Regions from separate parts of the Streptomyces sp. BA2 genome, predicted to be linked through region 1. Evidence: predicted binding sites of a transcription regulator. Region 1 holds the regulator's gene; the other holds the start of a gene.

Evidence for each region. Region 1 encodes HspR, which represses chaperone genes until heat shock. Its sites were predicted from a motif close to TTGAGNNNNNNNNNCTCAA; they were not measured.
Region 2: a site for HspR is predicted at 3,757-3,775, ahead of lon (endopeptidase La). Genes of this name have one in related genera too.

Annotation. Positions count from the first base shown of each region.
Region 1 is NZ_WSRO01000002.1:5,004,837-5,015,155, reverse strand. Features, by position in the region: gene clpB (ATP-dependent chaperone ClpB) at 1-1,320, opposite strand, end outside; gene E5671_RS25330 (pyridoxamine 5'-phosphate oxidase family protein) at 1,471-1,914, shown strand; gene E5671_RS25325 (hypothetical protein) at 2,032-2,403, opposite strand; gene E5671_RS25320 (helix-turn-helix transcriptional regulator) at 2,765-3,754, shown strand; gene E5671_RS25315 (hypothetical protein) at 4,362-4,790, shown strand; gene E5671_RS25310 (Uma2 family endonuclease) at 4,768-5,415, opposite strand; gene E5671_RS25305 (ATP-binding protein) at 5,396-5,842, opposite strand; gene E5671_RS25300 (DUF5753 domain-containing protein) at 6,120-6,782, shown strand; gene E5671_RS25295 (DUF397 domain-containing protein) at 6,784-6,963, shown strand; gene E5671_RS25290 (hypothetical protein) at 6,960-7,475, opposite strand; gene E5671_RS25285 (heat shock protein transcriptional repressor HspR) at 7,564-8,013, opposite strand; gene dnaJ (molecular chaperone DnaJ) at 8,015-9,220, opposite strand; gene grpE (nucleotide exchange factor GrpE) at 9,262-9,990, opposite strand; gene dnaK (molecular chaperone DnaK) at 9,987-10,319, opposite strand, start outside.
Region 2 is NZ_WSRO01000002.1:6,244,270-6,254,588, forward strand. Features, by position in the region: gene E5671_RS31060 (HAMP domain-containing sensor histidine kinase) at 166-1,251, opposite strand; gene E5671_RS31065 (response regulator transcription factor) at 1,265-2,005, opposite strand; gene E5671_RS31070 (spermidine synthase) at 2,071-2,775, opposite strand; gene E5671_RS31075 (rhomboid-like protein) at 2,928-3,689, shown strand; gene lon (endopeptidase La) at 3,798-6,227, shown strand; gene E5671_RS31085 (lysozyme) at 6,302-7,144, opposite strand; gene E5671_RS31090 (MarR family winged helix-turn-helix transcriptional regulator) at 7,423-7,935, shown strand; gene E5671_RS31095 (protein phosphatase 2C domain-containing protein) at 8,045-8,890, opposite strand; gene E5671_RS31100 (nitrate- and nitrite sensing domain-containing protein) at 9,259-10,319, shown strand, end outside.

The sequences.
Region 1 (10,319 bases):
CTTGCTCGCGGGGTCGGTCTCCTTGCTGAGGGCGAGCTCCTCCATCTTCAACCGGTCGACGGCGCGCTGGAGTTCGTCGATCTCGAGCGGGGATGAGTCGATCTCCATCCGCAGCCGTGAGGCGGCCTCGTCGACGAGGTCGATGGCCTTGTCGGGCAGGAAGCGCGAGGTGATGTACCGGTCGGAGAGCGCGGCGGCGGCGACGAGCGCGCTGTCGGCGATCTGGACCTTGTGGTGGGCCTCGTAGCGCCCCTTGAGCCCACGGAGGATGGCGATGGAGTCCTCGACGCTCGGCTCGTCGACGAGCACCTGCTGGAAGCGGCGCTCCAGGGCCGGGTCCTTCTCGATCCGCTCGCGGTACTCGTCGAGGGTGGTGGCACCGACCATCCGCAGCTCGCCACGGGCGAGCATGGGCTTGAGCATGTTGCCCGCGTCCATGGCGGAGTCGCCCCCCGCCCCGGCGCCGACGACGGTGTGCAGCTCGTCGATGAAGGTGACGATCTGCCCGTCGCTCTCCTTGATCTCGGAGAGGACGGTCTTGAGCCGCTCCTCGAACTCACCGCGGTACTTCGCGCCGGCGACCATGGCCCCCAGGTCGAGGGAGACGAGCCGCTTGTTCTTCAGCGACTCGGGGACGTCCCCCTTCACGATGCGCTGGGCGAGCCCTTCGACGACGGCGGTCTTGCCGACGCCGGGTTCGCCGATGAGGACGGGGTTGTTCTTGGTGCGCCGGGACAGAACCTGCACGACGCGCCGGATCTCCTGATCCCGCCCGATGACGGGATCGAGCTTCCCCTCCCTGGCGGCGGCGGTGAAGTCAGTCCCGAACTTCTCCAGGGCCTTGTACTGACCCTCCGGGTCCGGTGTGGTCACCCGGCGTCCTCCCCTTGCCTTCTCGAACGCGTCGAGCAGTTTCTTGGCGGTGGCCCCGTGCTTGCTGAGGACCTCTGCGGCGGGCCCGCCCTTGGCGGCGACGCCGATCAGCAGATGCTCTGTGGAGAGGTAATCATCGCCCAGCTCCTTCGCGCGCTGCGAGGCGTCGGCGATGACCGCGAGCAGGTCGCGGTTGGGCTGCGGCGGCGCGACCGTCGACCCGGTGACGCTGGGCAGGCCGCTCAGTGTCCGCTCGGCGTCTGCGCGGGCGGCGGCCTGGTCGGCGTCGACCGCGGCGAGCAGGTCGGTGATGTTCTCGTTGTCCTGCCCCTCCAGCAGCGCGAGCAGCAGATGCGCGGGGGTCAGGTCGGGATGCCCGTCCTTCACGGCCAGGCTGCTGGCCGCGTTGATCGCGTCCCGGCTCCTGTTGGTCAGCTCGGCGTCCACGTGAGTCGTCTCCTCCTTGCGATCCGTATGGCCTGGCGGCTCGAGTGGCCCGGCCCACCTGCTTTAAACAGCGTACATAAAGTTGAGTCTATTCCACTCAAGTGAGAGGGGCGGCCAGGTCAGGTGAGAGGGGCGGCTAGGTTCAGACCCATGGCCATGGATCCACACCACCCCACCCCCGCGTACCTGAGCTTCTGGCGCGAACGGCACCTGTGCACGCTGACGACCCCGCGCCCGGACGGCACACCGCACGTGGTGCCGGTCGGCGTCACGTACGACCCGGAGGCGGGCGTGGCCCGCGTCCTTGCGAACAAGTCGAGCGCAAAGGTGACCCACATCCTCGCGGCGACGGGCACCGAGGGCCCCGGAGCGCGGGTGGCGGTCTGCCAGGTCGACGGGCGGCGCTGGGCGACGCTGGAGGGGTACGCGAGGGTGCGTACGGAGGAGGCCGAGATCGCGGAGGCGATGCGCCGCTACGAGGAGCGGTACGGGAGGGTGCCGAGGCCCAACCCGGACCGGGTGCTGATAGAGATCACGCTGACGCGGGCGATGGGGACGCGGTCGCTGGGAACGCGGACGCTGGGCGAGGCGTAGCCCCGTGCGGATGGCGGGCCCCCGTCACACACCACAGCGGCGCCACCGTGTTCAGGTCCACGGTGGCGCCGCTGCTGGGGGAAGCACCTGCGCGATGTACAACGACGGGGGATCGCGTCAGGCGCTGCGGGGGGTGGCTGTAATGGCTCTTGTAGTGGTGGAACTCTGCTGGTCCTGCTGCTGCCGGCCCGACTGCCCCGGCTCACCGACCAACTGGTGGTCACGCCGGTCGAGATTGACGAAGACCATCCCGTACCGAATGGCACACCGCACGGGCTGCGGGGCGCCTCGCGGCTTACGGAGGCACCGGTAGGCCCGGATCTCCTCCTCGTCGTCACGGGTGACGACTACTGGCTCACCGAGGAGCGTGACCATCAACGAGTCGCCGGCGTGGGGTATCGCGGTGGCGAGATCGATGAAATGCCAACCGGAGCGGTAGGCGGTGGCCATTTCTCGGCGGAAGGTGCGGTCGTCGGGGGGAGTGCTCATGCCTTCGCTCCCGCCGGCGCCACGGACCAGGAAAGGTCCGGCGGCGCGGCCATCGCAGCACCCTCGCCTCCAGGCGCCGTACCCCAAGAAAGGTCCGGGGGCAAGGCAGACGCAGCACCCTTGCCTCCAGGCGCCGTGCTCCAGGAGAGATCAAGTGTGCTCACCGTGCCCAGAACCAGCCCTGCGGAGAAGGTGGTGACAAGCACCGAGCGAAGCATGCTCTTAAACATGGTCGGCTTCGTCCTCACTTGGTAGATTCCTCTCCCCCGGCTCCACAAGACGATGTCTCAATTGAGCACGTCAAAGCCACAGGGTGGATGCATCATGTTCCTGCACGTTCAGGACCCTGGGGGGTGGAGATTTGCTTACAAACGACGCGAAACCGACACATCCTCACCCCTCAACCCCACTTTGTGATGAGGGCTCGAGGCTGTACGCCAGCGCGCTGAGCAATGGCCGATTGGCAAGAACCGAAGTCGAGGCCACGCCATGCCTGCTTGAGTCCGCTCTGCTGCACCCGGACCCGGACGACGCGGATTGGCTGCGCCCCATCCCGCCGTCCGCCGCACTCGCGCAGCGCCTCAACCCAATCGAGCGGGAAATCCAGGAACGGCGACGGCTCGCCCTTCAACTAACCGACATTTTTGAGCCGTTTATGGCCATAACCGCCCGCGTGGAGCCAACGACCCACGCCATCACCGTGCTGGAGGGCGGCGCCCGCATCGACGCGGCGATCGAACGAGCGACATCGGACTGCCGTTTCGAGATCCTCACGGTCCAGCCAGGGGGCGGCCGCAGCGAGAACTCCCTCACGGTGGCGATGCAACGCGGCCAGGCCGTCCTCGACCGCGGCATCAGGATGCGCACCCTCTACCAGCACACCGCCAGACACAGTCAGGGAACGCTTGCCTATGCGGCACGCATGGCCCAGGGGAATGTGGAGGTCCGGACGCTGGAGGAGGTGATCGACCGAATGATGATCTTCGATCGCACCGTCGCGCTCATACCCGCCCGCGCCGATCGCCAAGTCGCCCTGGAGCTCCGCCACCCTGGCCTTGTCGAGTACCTCGCCAAGGTCTTCGAGCAGCAGTGGATACGAGCGACTCCCCTGCTCGACGAGGTCCCCTACGCCCCATCCACCGACGGCATCACCGGCGTCCAACGCACCATCGCCAAGCTCCTCATCGAAGGCCACGTCGACGAAGCAATCGCCCGCCGCCTCGGCATGAACGTCCGCACCTGCCGTTCCCACATCGCTAAGATCGCCGCCGCCCTTGGCAGCGGCAGCCGCGCTCAACTCGGCTACTTGATCGCTCATTCGGGCATCCTCGACAAGGATCACCCCAGATGAGAGCGAACCCCCACGCCCACGCCCACACCCACGACGAGTTGTGCCAGGCAGGGTGGGAGCTGTACGTCCGGGCTCTTCGGGAGAAGCGCGTCGCGAGCCAGGACGCCGACTCGGCACCGTGCCTGGTTGACTGTGGCCTCCTGTACCCGGAAGAGGCGGGCTCGCAGTGGCTGAGACCGAGAGCCCCGGCTGTCGCGCTGCCCAGGCTCCTCGGGGCCATCGCCAATAGCATCGCGGAGCAACGCCACCACGGAGCCCGCCTGGCCGCGGCGTTCGAGCCACTCATGGCACTCGGCACAGGCACCACTCCCGCCCCCGCACCTCCTCCATCAACGTGCTGAGAGGAATCCCGCGGATCAACGAAGCCATTGGCCAGGCCGTAGAGATGACTTCAAGGGAAGTCCTCACGGTCCAGCCCGGTGGTGCCCGTCCTGCAGACAGGCTGGTGACCGCCGTCCTGCCCGAGCAGTCGATGCTCACGCGGGGAGCCCGGATGCGGACCCTCTACCAACACACGACACTACAACCGTCGTCACCGGCACCGCAGTTGTAGCCCTTCTGTCAGCGTTGTTCGGCTGTCTTTCTCTCCGCCGCCCTCGACGGAGCCATGTCGGCACACGACGCGATGGGTGCATCCACGATGCACCGACTGCGCGCTGTTTACTGCACTGCGCTCACGTTGACGGTTTGCGCCTTCTCGTTCGGCGCGGAGGCCCTCGCCGACGGACCGGAATCCGGGGCCGTCTTCGTCCGGTCCCTCTTGATCTGGCTGGGCTTGGCCCTGCTGTCCGCCGCCGTGCTGGGACAGCAGCTCGGCTGGGCCATCCCTCTGGCCTCGGTCCTCTTTCTGGTCTGGTACCCGAACAACTGGTGGGACTGGACAGCCAACCCGCCTACTGATCTCTTCAGCTGGGCTGTTGCCGCCATTGCTCTGAGCATCGGAGTCACGGCGACCGCGGCGACTCCCTGGCGAAGGAAGGCCTTCTTCTTGAGGTGCCGACGGCGCTCGTCGCTCACCCGCGCCGCGCCCCCGTGACCGCCTCGCCGATCGTGAACCCCTTGGCGGGCCCGTTGGGGATCGCGACTTGCGTCCCGTACGGGACCCGGTGGACGCCGACCCAGTCCGCCTTCTCCGGCTGCGGCTCGGTCAGGACGGTGACGGTGCCTTCGCCGTCGTAGTCGTCGATGAGCACGTAGACGGGGATCCCGGCGCGGGCGTACTCTCGGCGCTTCTTCACCCTGTCGCGCTCTTGGTTGCGTGTTCCAGGAGAGACCACTTCGACGACAAGACGCACGGCTGCAGCGGTGACCCCGACTCCGTCGGCGGTCACGTACCGCTCCCTGTCTCTCGGCACGATGTACAGGTCGGGAATCCACACTCGCCCCTCGTGGACGATGTTCCCGTCGTTGCGTGCGACGAAGTCACCGCCGCTCAGGAATACCACCAGCTCGTCCCGGAGCAGATTGGCGGTCTCGGCATGCGAATAGCGACCGGTGGGCGACACCTCGATGGCTCCCTCAATGATTTCAGCGCGGTAGCCCTCGGGGAGTTCCATCGCCTTCCATGCCTGCCACAGCACCTCGTCCAGCTCGGCGGACGGGGCTGACTCGGTCTCGGTGTCAGGCATGGTCTTGGGCCTCTCAGCTGCAAGAGCGGTCACGATGGCGCACCTCCTTTCCAGTGTGGGCTTGGCGTCCTCGCGGCACAAGCAACGCGATCACGGTAGGTACGTTGATGGGGCCGACCAGGGGAAACTTCCCCCGGTCACCCGATGCCACCCCTGCTGCGGGGTGCGCCACGACCGGTGGGTCCGGGCTCTCGTCGAAGACGGTTACCCGTAGGCGGGTGAGGGTCAGGAGGATGCGGAGCATCGCGGAGCCTTTGGTGTGCAGGTGCACGTTCGTGATGAGTTCCGAGGTGCAGAGGGTCGCCGGCATGACCAGCGCCTCCCGGTTCAGAGTGCGCAGGACTGTGCGTACGAAGTCTCGGCAGACCTTGGGGGAGGTCGCATCGCCTGGGGAGAACAGGGTGTAGTCGTAGGCGAGTTGGGCGGGGCGGTGAGCGATGCGGGGGCGGTCTGCGGGCATGACGGTTGCTCCCGTCGGGAGGGGGCGAGGGGCCCTTGCCGGGCGATGGCGTTGCCCATGCGCGCCTGGGGGGTGCGGTGGGTGCCTTTCGGCTTGTGGGCAGGGGGAGTTGAGAGGCTCCAGTGAGTGACTGATGCGATACTTAGAGTAGGGAATGGGGCGGGCCCACCTCGGTCACGTCGAGGCTGGGCGCACGGCCATTCCCTCGGAAAAGCTGCGGACCCTTTGCCGCTCATACGGATGCACACGGGAACCTCTTGTCGAAGCTCTGGTCTCCATGGGCGAGGAAAGCGGCAAGGGCTGGTGGACCGCGTACCGGCAGGTCCTCGATCAACCCGTGCTGGACCTCGCAGAGCTGGAGGCAGCTGCCGATGCTCTGCATTCGTACGAGTCACTGTTCATCCCCGGTGTTCTCCAGATCGCCGAGTACACGCGCTCGATCTTCAGGTCCAGCCAGAGCGAGCGCTCCACGAGCGAACTCGAGCGTGCGGTCCAGTTCCGGATGGAACGGCAGAAGATCCTCGCCCAAGAACGGCCCCCGACCCTGCACGCGGTCATCCACGAGGCCGCGCTGCACGTTCGATTCGGCAGCACAGCAGTGATGCGCAAACAGTTGCTGCACCTGATCCGCATGGCCGAACTGCCCCATGTCACCATCCAGGTACTGCCGTTCACGGCAGAGGGGCTCTCCGCCTTCAGCACCCCGTTCCTGCTGGTCGGCTCACACGGGGCTGCGCTGGAGACCGTCCTCGTCGAGACCCCGGCGTCCTCTCTCTACGTGCACGAGCGCGAGGCGGTGGACAAGTACACGACGCGGTTCGCTCGCCTCTCCTCCACAGCCCTGCCGCCCCTGGACCCGAAAGTGCCCGCGTCCGCCCACGACTCACGTGACTCCCTGAGTCTGATCCAGCACCTGCTCTATGGCCTACAGGAGATCTGACATGCCCCAACTCGACTGGCAGAAGTCCACATTCAGCGAGGACCAGGCGAACTGCCTCTACATAGCCACCGCCCCCGACGGAACCATCCGCCTGCGCGAAAGCGACACCCCGGACACCATCCTGACCACCGCCCCCGGGCCCCTCGCCGCGCTGCTGAAGGCCCTCTCCGGAGAGCGCTAGGCGGGGTCCCCGCCACCCCACTCCCGCAGCAGCCTCTCCCGATCCGCCGCCCGGGGCGAGCCCCCCTCCCGTGCCCGGCCCCACTCCGCCATCGCCGCCAGCGTCGTGCGGAGCGTTGCCTCGCCCTTCGTCATGTGGGTCAGGAGCGTGAGGGAGAGGTCGTGCTCCGTCTGGGAGTAGCCAGTTGCCGCTGCTACGTACGCCGTCAGCTCCGTTTCCTCGGACTCCGGCCTCGCGAGACGGACCGTCATCGCCGGGGCGTCGTCCGAGCCGCCCAGGCCCACCGTGAGGGCCATGTCCACCAGGACGCCCACCTGGCGCTTGAGGGACTTCACCGGGGCGTCCTCGACCGTCAGGGCGCGCACCTCGTCCCAGGGGTAGAACGCCGACTGCTTGTCGCCCAGGGCCACCACGCCCTCCGGCGTCAGGCGTACCCCCGCCGCGAGGCCCGACGGCTTCGCGCCCACGTACACATCGCCCTCGGCGATCCAGAAAAGTCCCACCATGGCCATGGCGAACCCACCCCCGCTTTCCCCAGCAGAAACGAAAGGGGCCGGGAGGTCCTGCCTCCCGGCCCCTACGCCCACATATTAGTGAGGGCTACTGCTCCGTCGTCCTCTTCGGACGCCACACCACCAGCGCGCTCGCCTGCTGCACGTCCTGGTACGGCACCAGGTCGCGGCGGTACGACGCGTGCACCGCCGCCTCGCGCTGCTGCATCGCCGTAGCCGCGCCCTCCACCGCCGAGGACAGTTCCGCCACCCTCGCCTGCAGCGCGGCGACCTGGTTCTCCAGCTCGATGATGCGCTTGATGCCGGCGAGGTTGATGCCCTCTTCCTGCGACAACTGCTGCACCGTGCGCAGCAGTTCGATGTCGCGGGCCGAATAGCGACGGCCGCGGCCCGCCGTGCGGTCCGGGGAGACCAGGCCGAGGCGGTCGTACTGGCGCAGGGTCTGCGGGTGGAGGCCCGAAAGCTGGGCGGCCACTGAGATGACGTAGACCGGCGTCTCGTCGGTCAACTGGTACGGATTTCGACGACGGCCGTCCATCTCATGCTCCCTTCGCGGCCTGGAACAGTTCTGCCCGCGGATCGTCGTCCGCAGTCGCCTCGCGGTAGGCCTCCAGGGCTTCCTTCGCCGGGTCGGAGAGGGAGGTCGGGACCGATACCTCCACCGTCACCAGCAGATCGCCCCGCGAACCGTCCTTGCGGACCGCGCCCTTGCCCCGCGCCCGCATCGTACGACCGTTGGGGGTGCCCGGAGGCAGCTTCAGGGTGACCGGCGGGCCGCCCAGGGTGGGGACCTTCACCTCGCCGCCCAGTGCCGCCTCGGCGAACGTCACCGGAACCGTCACCGTCAGGTTGTCGCCCTTACGGCCGAAGACCGGGTGGGTGTCGACGTGCACGACCACGTACAAGTCGCCTGCCGGACCGCCCCGTTCACCGGGGCCGCCCTTGCCTCGCAGGCGGATGCGCTGGCCGTCCGATACGCCCGCGGGGATCCGCACCTGCATCGTGCGGGACGACTTCGCCCTGCCCGAGCCCTTGCAGACCTCGCAGGGGTCCTGGGCGATGAGCCCGCGGCCCTTGCAGTCCACGCAGGGGTCGGTCAAAGAGAATCCGCCGCCTCCTCCCCGCGTCACCTGGCCCGTACCTACGCACGTCGGGCACACGCGCGGTGTGCCGTTCTTGTCGCCGGTGCCGGAACAGGCCTTGCAGGGAGCCTGGGAGGACATCCGGAGCGGGACCGTCGCCCCGTCCACCGCCTCCGTGAAACTCAGCGTGACCTCGGACTCGATGTCCTGGCCGCGCCGGGGCTGCGTACGCGTGCCCGCGCCGCCCGCGCCCGCGCCGCCTCGGTTGAACAGGCCCCCGAAGACGTCACCCAGACCGCCCCCGAAGCCGCCGCCGGCGCCGCCCGCTCCACCGCCCGGGGCGCCGCCTCCGAAGAGGTCGCCCAGGTCGAAGTTGAACGAACCGCCGCCGCCCGCGCCTCCGGGACCGGCCCTGAAGCCGCCGTTGCCGAAGAGAGCACGCGCTTCGTCGTACTCCTTGCGCTTCTTGGGGTCGCCGAGGATGTCGTTCGCCTCGGAGATCTCCTTGAAGCGCTCCTCCGCCTTGACGTTGCCCTTGTTGGCGTCCGGGTGGTTCTCGCGTGCGAGTTTCCGGTACGCCTTCTTGATCTCGGCTTCGGTGGCGTCCTTGGGGACGCCGAGGACCTTGTAGTAGTCCTTCTCGATGAAGTCCTTGGTGCTCATCCCCGACGTCCCTCCTCTCGCTTCACAACAGCTCCGTCATGTCAGCCCTCGTCCGGGCCGCCACCGGTCTCCTTGTCCTCCGCCGCGTCGGCGGAGTCCGCGGACGTGGCGGTCTCGGCCTCGCCCTTGACCGTCTGCGCGCCCGGCTGCGGCTCGGCCACGGCCACCCGCGCGGGGCGGATGGTGCGCTCGCCGATGCGGTACCCCGGCTGCAGGATCGCGACGCACGTCGTCTCGGTGACGTCGGGCGCGTACGAGTGCATCAGGGCCTCGTGGATCGTCGGGTCGAAGGGCTCGCCCTCCTTGCCGAACTGCTGGAGGCCCATCTTGGCGACGACCGTCTCAAGGGCCTCCGCGACCGACTTGAAGCCGCCGACCAGCTCGCCGTGTTCACGGGCGCGGCCGACGTCGTCGAGGGTCGGGAGAAGCTCGGACAGGAGGTTCGCCGCGGCGATCTCCTTGACCGTCACCTTGTCCCGCTCCACACGGCGGCGGTAGTTCTGATACTCGGCCTGGAGCCGCTGGAGGTCCGCCGTGCGCTCGCCGAGCGCCGTACGCACCTGGTCCAGCTGGGCGATCAGGCCCACGTCCTGAGCCGATTGAGCCGACTGAGTCTGCTGACTCGCATTGCTTGCGTCCCCGGCCGGGGCCGCCGGGCCCTCCTCGGTGGAGGGCTCGGCGGCCTGCGGCGCCGCGTCATCAGGGGTGGCGCCGGAGGGGACGTCGGGCTTCTCGGTGCTGTCACCGAAGCCCGGAGTCTCCTCGGTCATGCGGCGCCGCCCTTCGTGTCGTTCGGCTTCTCGTCGTCGACGATCTCGGCGTCGACCACGTCGTCTTCCTTGGACATGTTCGGAGCCTCGCCGCCCTCGGCACCCGGGGCAGCGCCCTCGGCACCGGCGGCCTGCGCGTCCGCGTACATGGCCTGGCCGAGCTTCTGCGAGACGGCCGCGACCTTCTCGGTGGCCGTGCGGATCTCCGCCGTGTCGTCGCCCTTGAGCTTCTCCTTCAGCTCTTCGACGGCCGACTCGACCTCGGTCTTCACGTCACCGGGGACCTTCTCCGCGTTGTCCGCGAGGAACTTCTCCGTCTGGTACACGAG
Region 2 (10,319 bases), 1.2 Mb from region 1:
CCGTCGCGTAAGTCACATTGGATGGGGGGTTTCGGTGGCGTAAATGGCGGGAAACAAGCGAGGTTCCGGATCGCCGGTAGGCCGCGCGGGCCGTGCCCAGCGCGGTGGCGTCACCCGGGCGCGCTTCCGATGCGCCCGCGAATCGCTTCCGTTTCGAACCCTACGTCAACTTCGTAGTTCGGGCAGGCCCGGAAGAGTGACCTGGATGCGGCAGCCCCGAGGGGATTCAGCCACACCGATGTGCCCGCCGTGCAGATCGACCGCCCAGCGCGCGATGGCGAGCCCGAGCCCGGTGCCGCCGTCGCTGCCGGGGCCCGATGGAGGCGTGTTGGCGTGGCTGCCGCGGTTGAAGCGCTCGAAGACCCGGTGCCACTCCGACTCCGGGATGCCGGGGCCCTCGTCGAGGACTTCCAGGTCGAGGGACTCGGGGTAGAGGCCGCGCCGGGCGCGCACCGTGACGCGGCCGTGCGGCGGGCTGTGCTTGACCGCGTTGTCGATGAGGTTGGCCACGACCTGGTGCAGGCGCTCGGCGTCCGCGTGCGCGGTCAGCTCGGGCGGCGTGACGTCCAGGTGCAGATGCACGTCCGTGCGCGTGTGGCTGCCGGAGCCCGACGCGATGCCCGCGCGCGCGGAGGCCACCATGTTGGCCTCCTTCAGGACGCCCGACAGATAGGGCCACACTTCGAAGCGGCGGGCACGCAGCGGTACGACGCCGTTGTCCAGGCGGGAGAGGTCGAGCAGGGTCTCCACAAGCCGCCCGAGCCGCTCCGTCTGCTTCAGGGCCGTACGCATGGTCTCGGGGTCGGCGGCGGAGACTCCGTCGACGACGTTCTCCAGGACCGCCCGCAGCGCCGCGATGGGGGTGCGCAGCTCGTGCGAGACGTTGGCGACCAGCTCCTTGCGCTGCTGGTCCTGGGCCTCCAGGTCGTCCGCCATGCGGTTGATCGTGGTGGCCACGTCGCCCAGCTCGTCGCGGCGGTCGGCGCCGCGCACCCGGCGCGTGTAGTCGCCGTGCGAGACGGCGCGCGCCACGGAGTTCATCTCGTCCAGGGGCGCGGTGAGGCTGTGCGCCACGAACTGCGTGATCAGCAGCGTGGCGATCACGGAGAAGACGGTGATGAAGCGCAGTTCCGTCTCCGTCTTCATCGCCACCATCAGCAGACCCGTGGTGATGAAGACCGAGACGACCACCAGCGTGCCGAGCTTGGTCTTGATGGAGAACGGCCGCAGCCCGCCGAAGGGACCTGTCATCGGACGGCTCACCTCAGGGGGTCGGGGTCTCCAGGGCGTACCCGACGCCGTGCACCGTACGGATCCGCTCGGCGCCGATCTTCCGGCGCAGTGCCTTGATGTGGCTGTCGACGGTCCGGGTGCCCGACGCGTCCGCCCAGTCCCACACCTCGGCGAGCAGCTGCTCGCGCGAGAGCACCGCACGCGGCGTGTTGGCCAGGCAGACGAGCAGGTCGAACTCCGTCGGCGTCAGATGTACGTCCTCGCTGCGGACCCTGACCCGCCGCTGGGCGTGGTCGATCTCCAGCTCGCCGAGCCGAAGGATGCCGCTGCGCGGGGTGGTCGCGGCAAGGGCGGCCCGCTCGACCCTGCGCAGCAGGACGTGCACGCGGGCCGCGAGCTCCCGCATCGAGAACGGCTTGGTCATGTAGTCGTCGGCGCCGACGCCGAGCCCGACCAGCATGTCCGTCTCGTCGTCACGCGCCGTCAGCATGAGGACCGGAACCGGCCGCTGGGCCTGCACCCGACGGCACACTTCAAGCCCGTCGAAGCCCGGCAGCATGATGTCCAGGATCAGCAGATCGGGCTGCCAAGCCTGCGCGGTGTCGACCGCGGACGGGCCGTCGCCCGCCGTTTGCACTACGAAACCCTCGGCGCGTAGCCGGGCGGCGATGGCGTCGACGATCGTCGGGTCGTCCTCGACCACCAGAACCCGGCGCTGGGCGCCTGGCATCGCCGCCGTCGCACCGTTGTGGGAGGTGTGTGTCTGCTCCATCGCCCGCCCCTGACACTGATCGCTTGTGTTCGGTCAGCAGGGTACGGGTCGCGAAGGCACCTCGGCTACGCAGCCCTTACGCCGAGATGAACCACGTCGGGTACGCCTCGGGCAACGGGGATCTCTTCCGTCCGTACCGACTGGAACCCGGCATTCCGTAGAGCGAAGTCGAAAGCGGACGAGGGTTGGGCGGACCACACGGCGAGCACTCCGCCGGGGTTGAGGCGAGCCTGACAGGCCGCCAGACCGGCGGGAGAATAGAGGGAGTTGTTGTCCTCCGTCACCGTCCAGTCCGGGCCGTTGTCGATGTCCAGACAGAGCGCGTCGTACGTTTTCGGGGTGCTGTCAGGGGCGTCGGCGCCGGAAAGGTGCGCCACGAGGTCTGTGTGCAGGATCTCCGTGCGCGGATCGGCGAGCGCGGCACCGGAGAGCCCGGCCAGCGGGGCATCCGCGCCTGCGAGGTGCCAGTCGATGATGGCCTGCTCGCGCTCCACGACCGTGATGCGGCCCCAGCGCGGGTCGGCCGCCGCGTGGGCGAGGGAGAAGCCGACGCCCAGGCCGCCGATGAGCAGCGCGGGCTCCCTGGGGTCGTCAAGGGCGTCGTACGCCGCGTCGACGAGCAGCCGCTCCGAGCGGCCGTCCGAAGTGTCCATGAGGAAACAGCCGTTGGCGATGATCTGCAGAAGCGCACCATGGCGCCGCAGTACGACTTCGCCGTACGGCCCCTCGCGCCGGTCGATGACGACGGGGGTGGTGATGTCGGTGTGCATGGCGGCCAGCGTATGACCGGCGGCGGTGCGGCCAGGGGTGGACGGGAACCGGGGCCTTCAGGTTGCTGTGATCCGTGTCTCACGTGGCGCGGGTCATAGACAGTGCCGGAAAGATCGGCAAAGGGTGGACATGACGGAAGGAGCGTCTCACCTTGAACCTGAGCGTGTCGGCTGCCCCCACGGCGCCCGAGGAGACAGCCCCGCCCGGCCTGGACGCCATTCCCCGGCAACGGGAACGCCCTGCCGAAGTGACCGCTCCCGAAGTGACCGCCCCCGAGGGAGCCGCACCGCCCCGTCGGCGCCCGCACCTCTGGCGCCTCCTCCCGACCCCCACGGGCACGCCCTTCACGTTCGGCTATGCCGTGGTCCTCGCCGTGACGTCACTCCTGACCACGTACGCGGACCCGTCCCTCATCTCGGCCCTGCACCGGCACTCCAGCACGGACGTCGCGCACCTGACGCAGGAGCCGTTCCTCGTCCTGGTGGCCAGCGCGCTGTGGATCGCGGGCGGCATCGCTTCGCCGTACGCGATCGGCTTCCTGCTCGTCCTCACGGCTCTGGAGCGCCGCATCGGGGCGCTGCGCACGGCCGGCGTCTTCCTGCTCGGGCATGTCGTCGCCACCCTCGCGACCGAGGTCCCGGTCGGCCTCTCGGTCCTCGCGGGCCACCTGCCGGACAGCTCCCTGCACCGTCTCGACTACGGCATCAGCTTCGGTGTCGCGGCGAGCGTCGGGGCGCTGGCGGGCCTCTTCAGGCCGTGGCTGCGGTGGCTGGTGCTCGCCGGGTTCGGGGGAATGCTGATCGACGACCTGATCGCGTTCACGGACCCGATGACGAACTGGGGTCATCTGCTCGCGCTTTCGATCGGCGTCGCCACGTGGCCGCTGGTGCGACGGTGGCGACGGGCCGCCTGATCACCTCGTATCGAACTGATCGCTCACAGCGAACATCCTTCGGGGAACATTCAAGGACTCACGTGCATTGAGTCCACATAGCTCAACTTGAATGCCGAAGGGGAGATCATGTCTGCTGAGTCTGCTCAGTCAAACGCGTCCACGCCGCTGACCCTGCCCGTGCTGCCGCTCGACGACGAGGTCGTCCTGCCCGGCATGGTGGTTCCGTTCGACTTGTCCGACACCGAGGTACGCGCCGCGGTGGAGGCCGCCCAAGCGGCCGCACGCTCCAGTGGAAGCAGCAAGCCGCAGGTCCTTCTTGTTCCGCGCATCGACGGGACGTACGCGGCGACAGGCGTCCTCGGCACCGTCGAGCAGGTCGGCCGCCTCTCCGACGGCGACCCCGGCGCGCTCATCCGCGGCCGTGGCCGCGTGCGGATCGGCGCCGGGACGACCGGGCCCGGTGCCGCGCTCTGGGTGGAGGGCGTCAAGGTCGAAGAGACCGTGCCCGACCCCCTGCCGGGGGTGGTCGCCGAGCTGGTCAAGGAGTACAAGGCACTCGCCACCAGCTGGCTGAAGAAGCGCGGTGCCTGGCAGGTCGTGGACCGCGTCACGCAGATCGACGACGTCTCCGCCCTCGCCGACAACTCCGGATACTCCCCCTTCCTCTCCACCCAGCAGAAGATCGAGCTCCTGGAGACCGACGACCCGGCCGCCCGCCTGAAGCTCGCCACCGAGCAGCTGCGCGAGCACCTCGCCGAGCAGGACGTCGCCGAGTCCATCGCCAAGGACGTCCAGGAAGGCGTCGACAAGCAGCAGCGCGAGTTCCTCCTTCGCCGCCAGCTCGACGCCGTGCGCAAGGAGCTGCGCGAGATCAACGGCGACAGCAAGGACGCAGCTGAGGAGTCCGACGACTACCGCACCCGCGTCGAGGCCGCCGACCTCCCCGAGAACGTACGGGAGGCCGCCCTCAAGGAGGTCGACAAGCTGGAGCGGTCCAGCGACCAGTCGCCCGAGGGCTCCTGGATCAGGACCTGGCTCGACACCGTCCTCGAACTCCCGTGGAACGAACGCACCGAGGACGAGTACGACATCAAGGGCGCCCAGAACGTCCTTGACGCCGAGCACGCGGGCCTTGAGGACGTGAAGGAGCGCATCACCGAGTACCTCGCGGTGCGCAAGCGGCGCGCCGACCGCGGCCTCGGGGTCGTCGGTGGCCGTCGTGGCGGCGCGGTGCTCGCCCTGGTGGGGCCTCCGGGTGTCGGCAAGACGAGCCTCGGCGAGTCCGTCGCGCACGCCATGGGCCGCAAGTTCGTGCGGGTCGCGCTCGGCGGCGTACGCGACGAGGCGGAGATCCGCGGACACCGTCGTACGTACGTCGGGGCGCTGCCCGGACGCATCGTGCGGGCCATCAAGGAGGCCGGGTCCATGAACCCGGTCGTGCTCCTCGACGAGATCGACAAGGTGGGCTCCGACTTCCGCGGCGACCCGGCAGCCGCCCTCCTCGAAGTCCTCGACCCGGCGCAGAACCACACCTTCCGTGACCACTACCTGGAGGTCGAGCTCGACCTGAGCGATGTCGTCTTCCTGGCGACGGCGAACGTCCTCGAATCCATCCCCGAGGCGCTGCTCGACCGCATGGAGCTGGTCAGGCTCGACGGGTACACCGAGGACGAGAAGGTCGTCATCGCCCGCGACCACCTGCTCCCGCGCCAGCTGGAGCGGGCCGGTCTGGAGACGGACGAGGTCACCCTGGACGAGAGCGCGCTGCGCAAGCTCGCGGGGGAGTACACCCGGGAAGCGGGCGTACGGAACCTGGAGCGGTCCGTCGCGCGGCTGCTCCGCAAGGTCGCGGCCCAGCACGAACTGGGGGAGCGGGAGCTGCCGTTCACGGTGACGGACGAGGATCTGCGCGGGCTCATCGGGCGCCCGCACCACGTGCCCGAGTCCGCCCAGGACCCGGCCGAGCGGCGCACGGCTGTGCCGGGTGTGGCGACCGGGCTCGCGGTCACCGGCGCGGGCGGTGACGTCCTCTTCGTCGAGGCGTCGCTCGCCGATCCGGAGACCGGCGCCGCGGGACTGAACCTGACCGGTCAGCTCGGCGACGTGATGAAGGAGTCCGCGCAGATCGCGCTCTCCTTCCTGCGCTCGCGCGGCGCCGAACTGGAGCTGCCCGTCGCCGACCTGAAGGAACGCGGCGTGCACATCCACTTCCCGGCGGGCGCGGTCCCCAAGGACGGGCCGAGCGCGGGCGTCACCATGACGACCGCCCTCGCGTCGCTGCTCAGCGGCCGTCTCGTCCGTACGGATGTGGCCATGACCGGTGAGGTGTCGCTGACCGGGCGGGTGCTGCCGATCGGCGGCGTCAAGCAGAAGCTGCTCGCCGCGCACCGCGCCGGGATCACCACGGTGATCATCCCGAAGCGGAACGAGGCCGATCTGGACGACGTGCCCGCGGAGATCCTCCAGAAGCTGGACGTGCACCCGGTGACCGATGTCCGTCAGGTGCTCGAACTGGCCCTGACCGAGGCCGAGGTGAGGATTCCGGCCGCCGCGTGACGGGGGCGGCCGGTGAGTGAGGGCCCGGAGCCCCCGAAAGGGGGTTCCGGGCCCTCGCGCCACTACGTGCGTGCTCAGCCGTTGGCGAGCGCCACGACCCTGTCCAGGGCGCCGTTGAACTTGTTGTGGTCCCCGACCGTCGGGCCCGTCGACGTGTACTGCCACATCGTGTGGAAGCCCCAACCGGCGGGCAGCTCACCCGGAGAGGTGTTGTAACGCGCGATCCACAGCGGGTTGTTGACCGCGAAGCCGCCGTAGTTGCCGGTGCACTGCTTCCACCAGCTGGTGGCCGTGTAGATCACCGCGTGCCGCCCGGTGCGCGCCTTGTACTGGTTAAGGAAGTCACGGATCCAGGTGACCATCGCGGACTGTGACTTGCCGAAGCAGGCCGCCCCGTACGGATTCCACTCGATGTCGAGCGCGCCCGGCAGCGTCTTGCCGTCGCGCGACCAGCCGCCGCCGTTGTCCACGAAGTAGTTGGCCTGGGCGGCGCCGCTGGAGGTGTCGGGCGTCGCGAAGTGGTAGGCGCCGCGGATCATGCCCACGTTGTACGAACCGTTGTACTGCTGGGCGAAGTACGGGTTCTTGTAGTACGTGCCCTCGGTCGCCTTGACGTAGGACCACTTCACGCCGCTGTTCCAGAGCGTCGACCAGGCGACGTTGCCCTGATGGCTGCTGACGTCGACGCCTTCGGTCTGTACGGCGTCGCCACCGGGCGGCAGACTGCCCTGCCCGTCGTGCTTGATGACGCCCTGGCCCATGCGGGCTGAGCCGCGGGCCGGGGTGTCATCGCCGCCGGCGGCCTGTGCGGCGCCCGGCAGTGTGAGGAGGAGGGAGAGGGCGGAGAGGACTGAGAGCAGGATTCCGGCCGCTGACCAGCGAGAGCGGCGGGGCGTTCCGGGTCTGTGCACGGGCATGTGCGTGCCTCCGTAGGCCTCGGTTGAGCTCGATGGAGCTCGTGGGGGGACCTGTCGACAGTTCGTGGTGTGAACATGTCACGAGGGACGCTACGCACGTAGACCCGTGGCTGGGAAGAGGGTCCGGTCTCTGCCGTTGGTCTACTCCTGCGGCGGTGTCCCCGGCATGGCCCGTCGGGGCGTTGCGAAATACTGGTCGAGCTGCGGCGATGGGCCGACGCGGGTGTCTGCCGCCGTGCGGGGCGGAAAACTTCCCTGATCCGGAAAGAAAGCGTGCCATGGGTGCTGAAGTGCACGAGGGCGAGAACGACGGTGGAGTCGACGTGAACAGGGGCGGTGGAGTCGACGTGAGCAAGGGGGTCGACCGTGAGTTCCTCTCCCTGGAGCGGGAGTTGACGCTGCTCCTGCGCCGGGCGCGTGCCTCTTCCGGAGAGATGGCGCGTCAGGTCCACCCCGAGCTGGAGCCCGCCGCGTACGGACTCCTGGTCTGCCTCGACGACTCGGGCCCGCAGCGGGCCACGGATCTCGCCGCGTACATCGGCGTCGGCAAGGCGACGATGAGCCGCCAGCTGCGCGCCCTGGAGGAACTGGGGCTCGTCGCCCGCGAGCCCGACCCCGCCGACGGGCGGGCCTGGCTGGTCCACCTCACGAAGGAGGGCGGGACACGGTTCCGCACGGTGCGGGCGGGGCGGCGGGAGCGGTACGTGCGGAAGCTGGCCGGGTGGGACCGTACGGAGGTGGCGGAGCTTGCCCGCCTGCTGCGGCAGCTGAACGAGTCGCCGGAGTCCTGAGGGGGCCGGCCGCCCGCTCGGGCCGTGGTGCGGCAGGTCTCCGTCCGCGGCCGCGTCGTGGCTGGTCGCGCAGTTCCCCGCGCCCCTTCGGGGCGCACCCCCGGCTATGTCAGAACTCCGCGTACACCACCGCCGCGTCGTCATGCCGCTTGCCCCGCGGGAACTCCGCGCCCTCCGGGTCCGCGCGCTCCAGCTCCCGTACCCGGTCCACCAGGCGCTGCGGACCGTCCTTCCGCAGCAGCGCGAAGCACTCCGCCCAGTCGCCCTGCCGGAACGTCTCGACCCAGCGGCCGACCCCGTCCGTCAGGGCCGCCACCGCCGTCACCTCGGCGCGCGGCCAGCTGCCTGTGACCGCCCGAGCCGCCGCCGACGGGTCCGCGGCCGCGGTGAAGAAGCCGTCCTCCGCGTTCCGCAGGGCCTCGACGGCGGCGCCGTACGCGCGGCCGGCCTCCTCGCGCTCGGCGGAGCCGCGCGGCAGCGCGCGGACCGCGTCACGCATCGCGCGGATCCTCGGCGGCAGTTCCGTGAGGCGCTCGTCGAGCACCGGAGTGACCAGGCCGTCGGGGCCCGCCATCAGGAGCGCGGAGTCGGACAGGACGAGGTGCTCGACCTGGTCCTCGTCCCAACGCACCAGAATCACGGTGGCCTGAGGGGTGCGCGGGTGAGAAAGGTCACAGGTTTGACAATGAGCCTCCGCGGTGCGCACGATCGCCGCCGCGAGGATCTCAGAGAGCGTCATATCCCGTCGTGAAACGGACAGTTCCCCCAGTGCGCCCCCGAGGCGCGCCGTGAACCAAGGGACGGAATGCAGACAGCCGTCATCTCCGACAGGTGGAGTCACCCCATCCAGAAGGATGAGCGATCCGCCTTGTCCGGCCGCAGGAAGAATCACCGAGGCATAGTCCTCGTTGGGGCGTGCGGGGTCTCCGGGCTCGGTGGCGAGTTCGATACGCATTCGGCCAGTCTGCACGAGGCCTTCACAAGGTCATCCGGAGGCCGCAGAAAGGCGAGGATTGGCCCGGACCAGCAGGTCAGACGCCGGATTTCAGTCGGAATGATCGCTTCCAGCGGCGTGTGGCGGCGCATCCTGCCAAAGCCTGCGGTCGACGTCCAACCGGCGCACCGTGGCCGAGACTTTCGGTCCGGGGCGGGACTTGCTCGCCAACTCCCCGCCGATGTTCACTCCTTCGGGTGGCCAGGCATGTGATGCACGACTGCCACCCACCGGCACTGGAAGGGTCTGGAGCCGTACCGGGGGGCGCGTGTGTTGACGGATCGTCACCCGGGCCCATGGGCAGACGAAAAACAAGAATGCGAGCACCGGTGCAGAAGATGCGGCCTGGGCGCAAGGGCAAGCAGACGGCTTCCGAAGGGGCCACGCCGGGCGCGAACACCCCTCCAGAGCGCTCGCCCGAGCCCACAGCGGGAGAGAACCCCGAGCCCACAGCGGGAGAGCACACCGTCCCCGCCGTGACGGCTCCTGGCGGCTCGAAGCCCGCTGGCGGTCCCTCGAAGCCCGTGAAGTCCGTCAACTCCAAGCCCACCGCGCGCGTACGCAATCGGCTGATCGTCGCCGTCGCCGTCGTGGCCGCAGCGATCGCCGGGGCCGGAGCGCCCGCCATCGTCGCCGCCTCCGGGCAACTGAGCGACGCGCAGCAACTGGTGACCCTCGCCGAGCGCACCCAGGACGCCGTGTCCCTCGGCCACTCGCTTGCCGACGAGCGCGACGAGGTCACCTCGTTCATCGCGGCGGGCCGCCCGCAGGGCAAGGGGCTCTCCGAGAGCCGCAGCGCCCGCGTGGACCGCCAGATCGAGGAGCTGCGCACCGCCGACGCCCCGGCCGGTCTGCGGGGCGACCTCGCCGACATCGCGGCCGTACGCAGAGCGGCGCTCACCGGCAAGAGCACTGCTCTTCAAGCCCACACGGCGTACTCGAACGTCATCACCGAACTGCACGGCCTGACCCGCGAACTCGCCGAGAAGACCCCGCCACGCGCGGGCTCCGGCGCCTACGCCCTCGCCGACCTGGACCACGCCGTCGAGCAGGCGGCCAGCGCCCGCGGCCTGCTCCTCGCCACCCTCGCCGTTCCGCGCTCCACGGAGACGAGCACCACCGTCGACCCCGTCACCGGCCTTCCCACCACGGTGGTCGACGAGTCTCCCGCGCAGACCAAGAGCCGCGACGCCCTCAGCGCCGCGGGCCAGCAGGCCCACACCCGCGCGGAGGCGGCCCTCGCCGACTTCCGGGACGCGGCCACGGACGGCGCCCGCACCACGTACGACTCGGCGGTCACGGGCCACGAGGTGACGACGGCCGAGAAGTACCTCACCCGCCTCACCGACCAGCCCACGCTCTCCACCGCCGAGCGCGGCTACGACCGCAA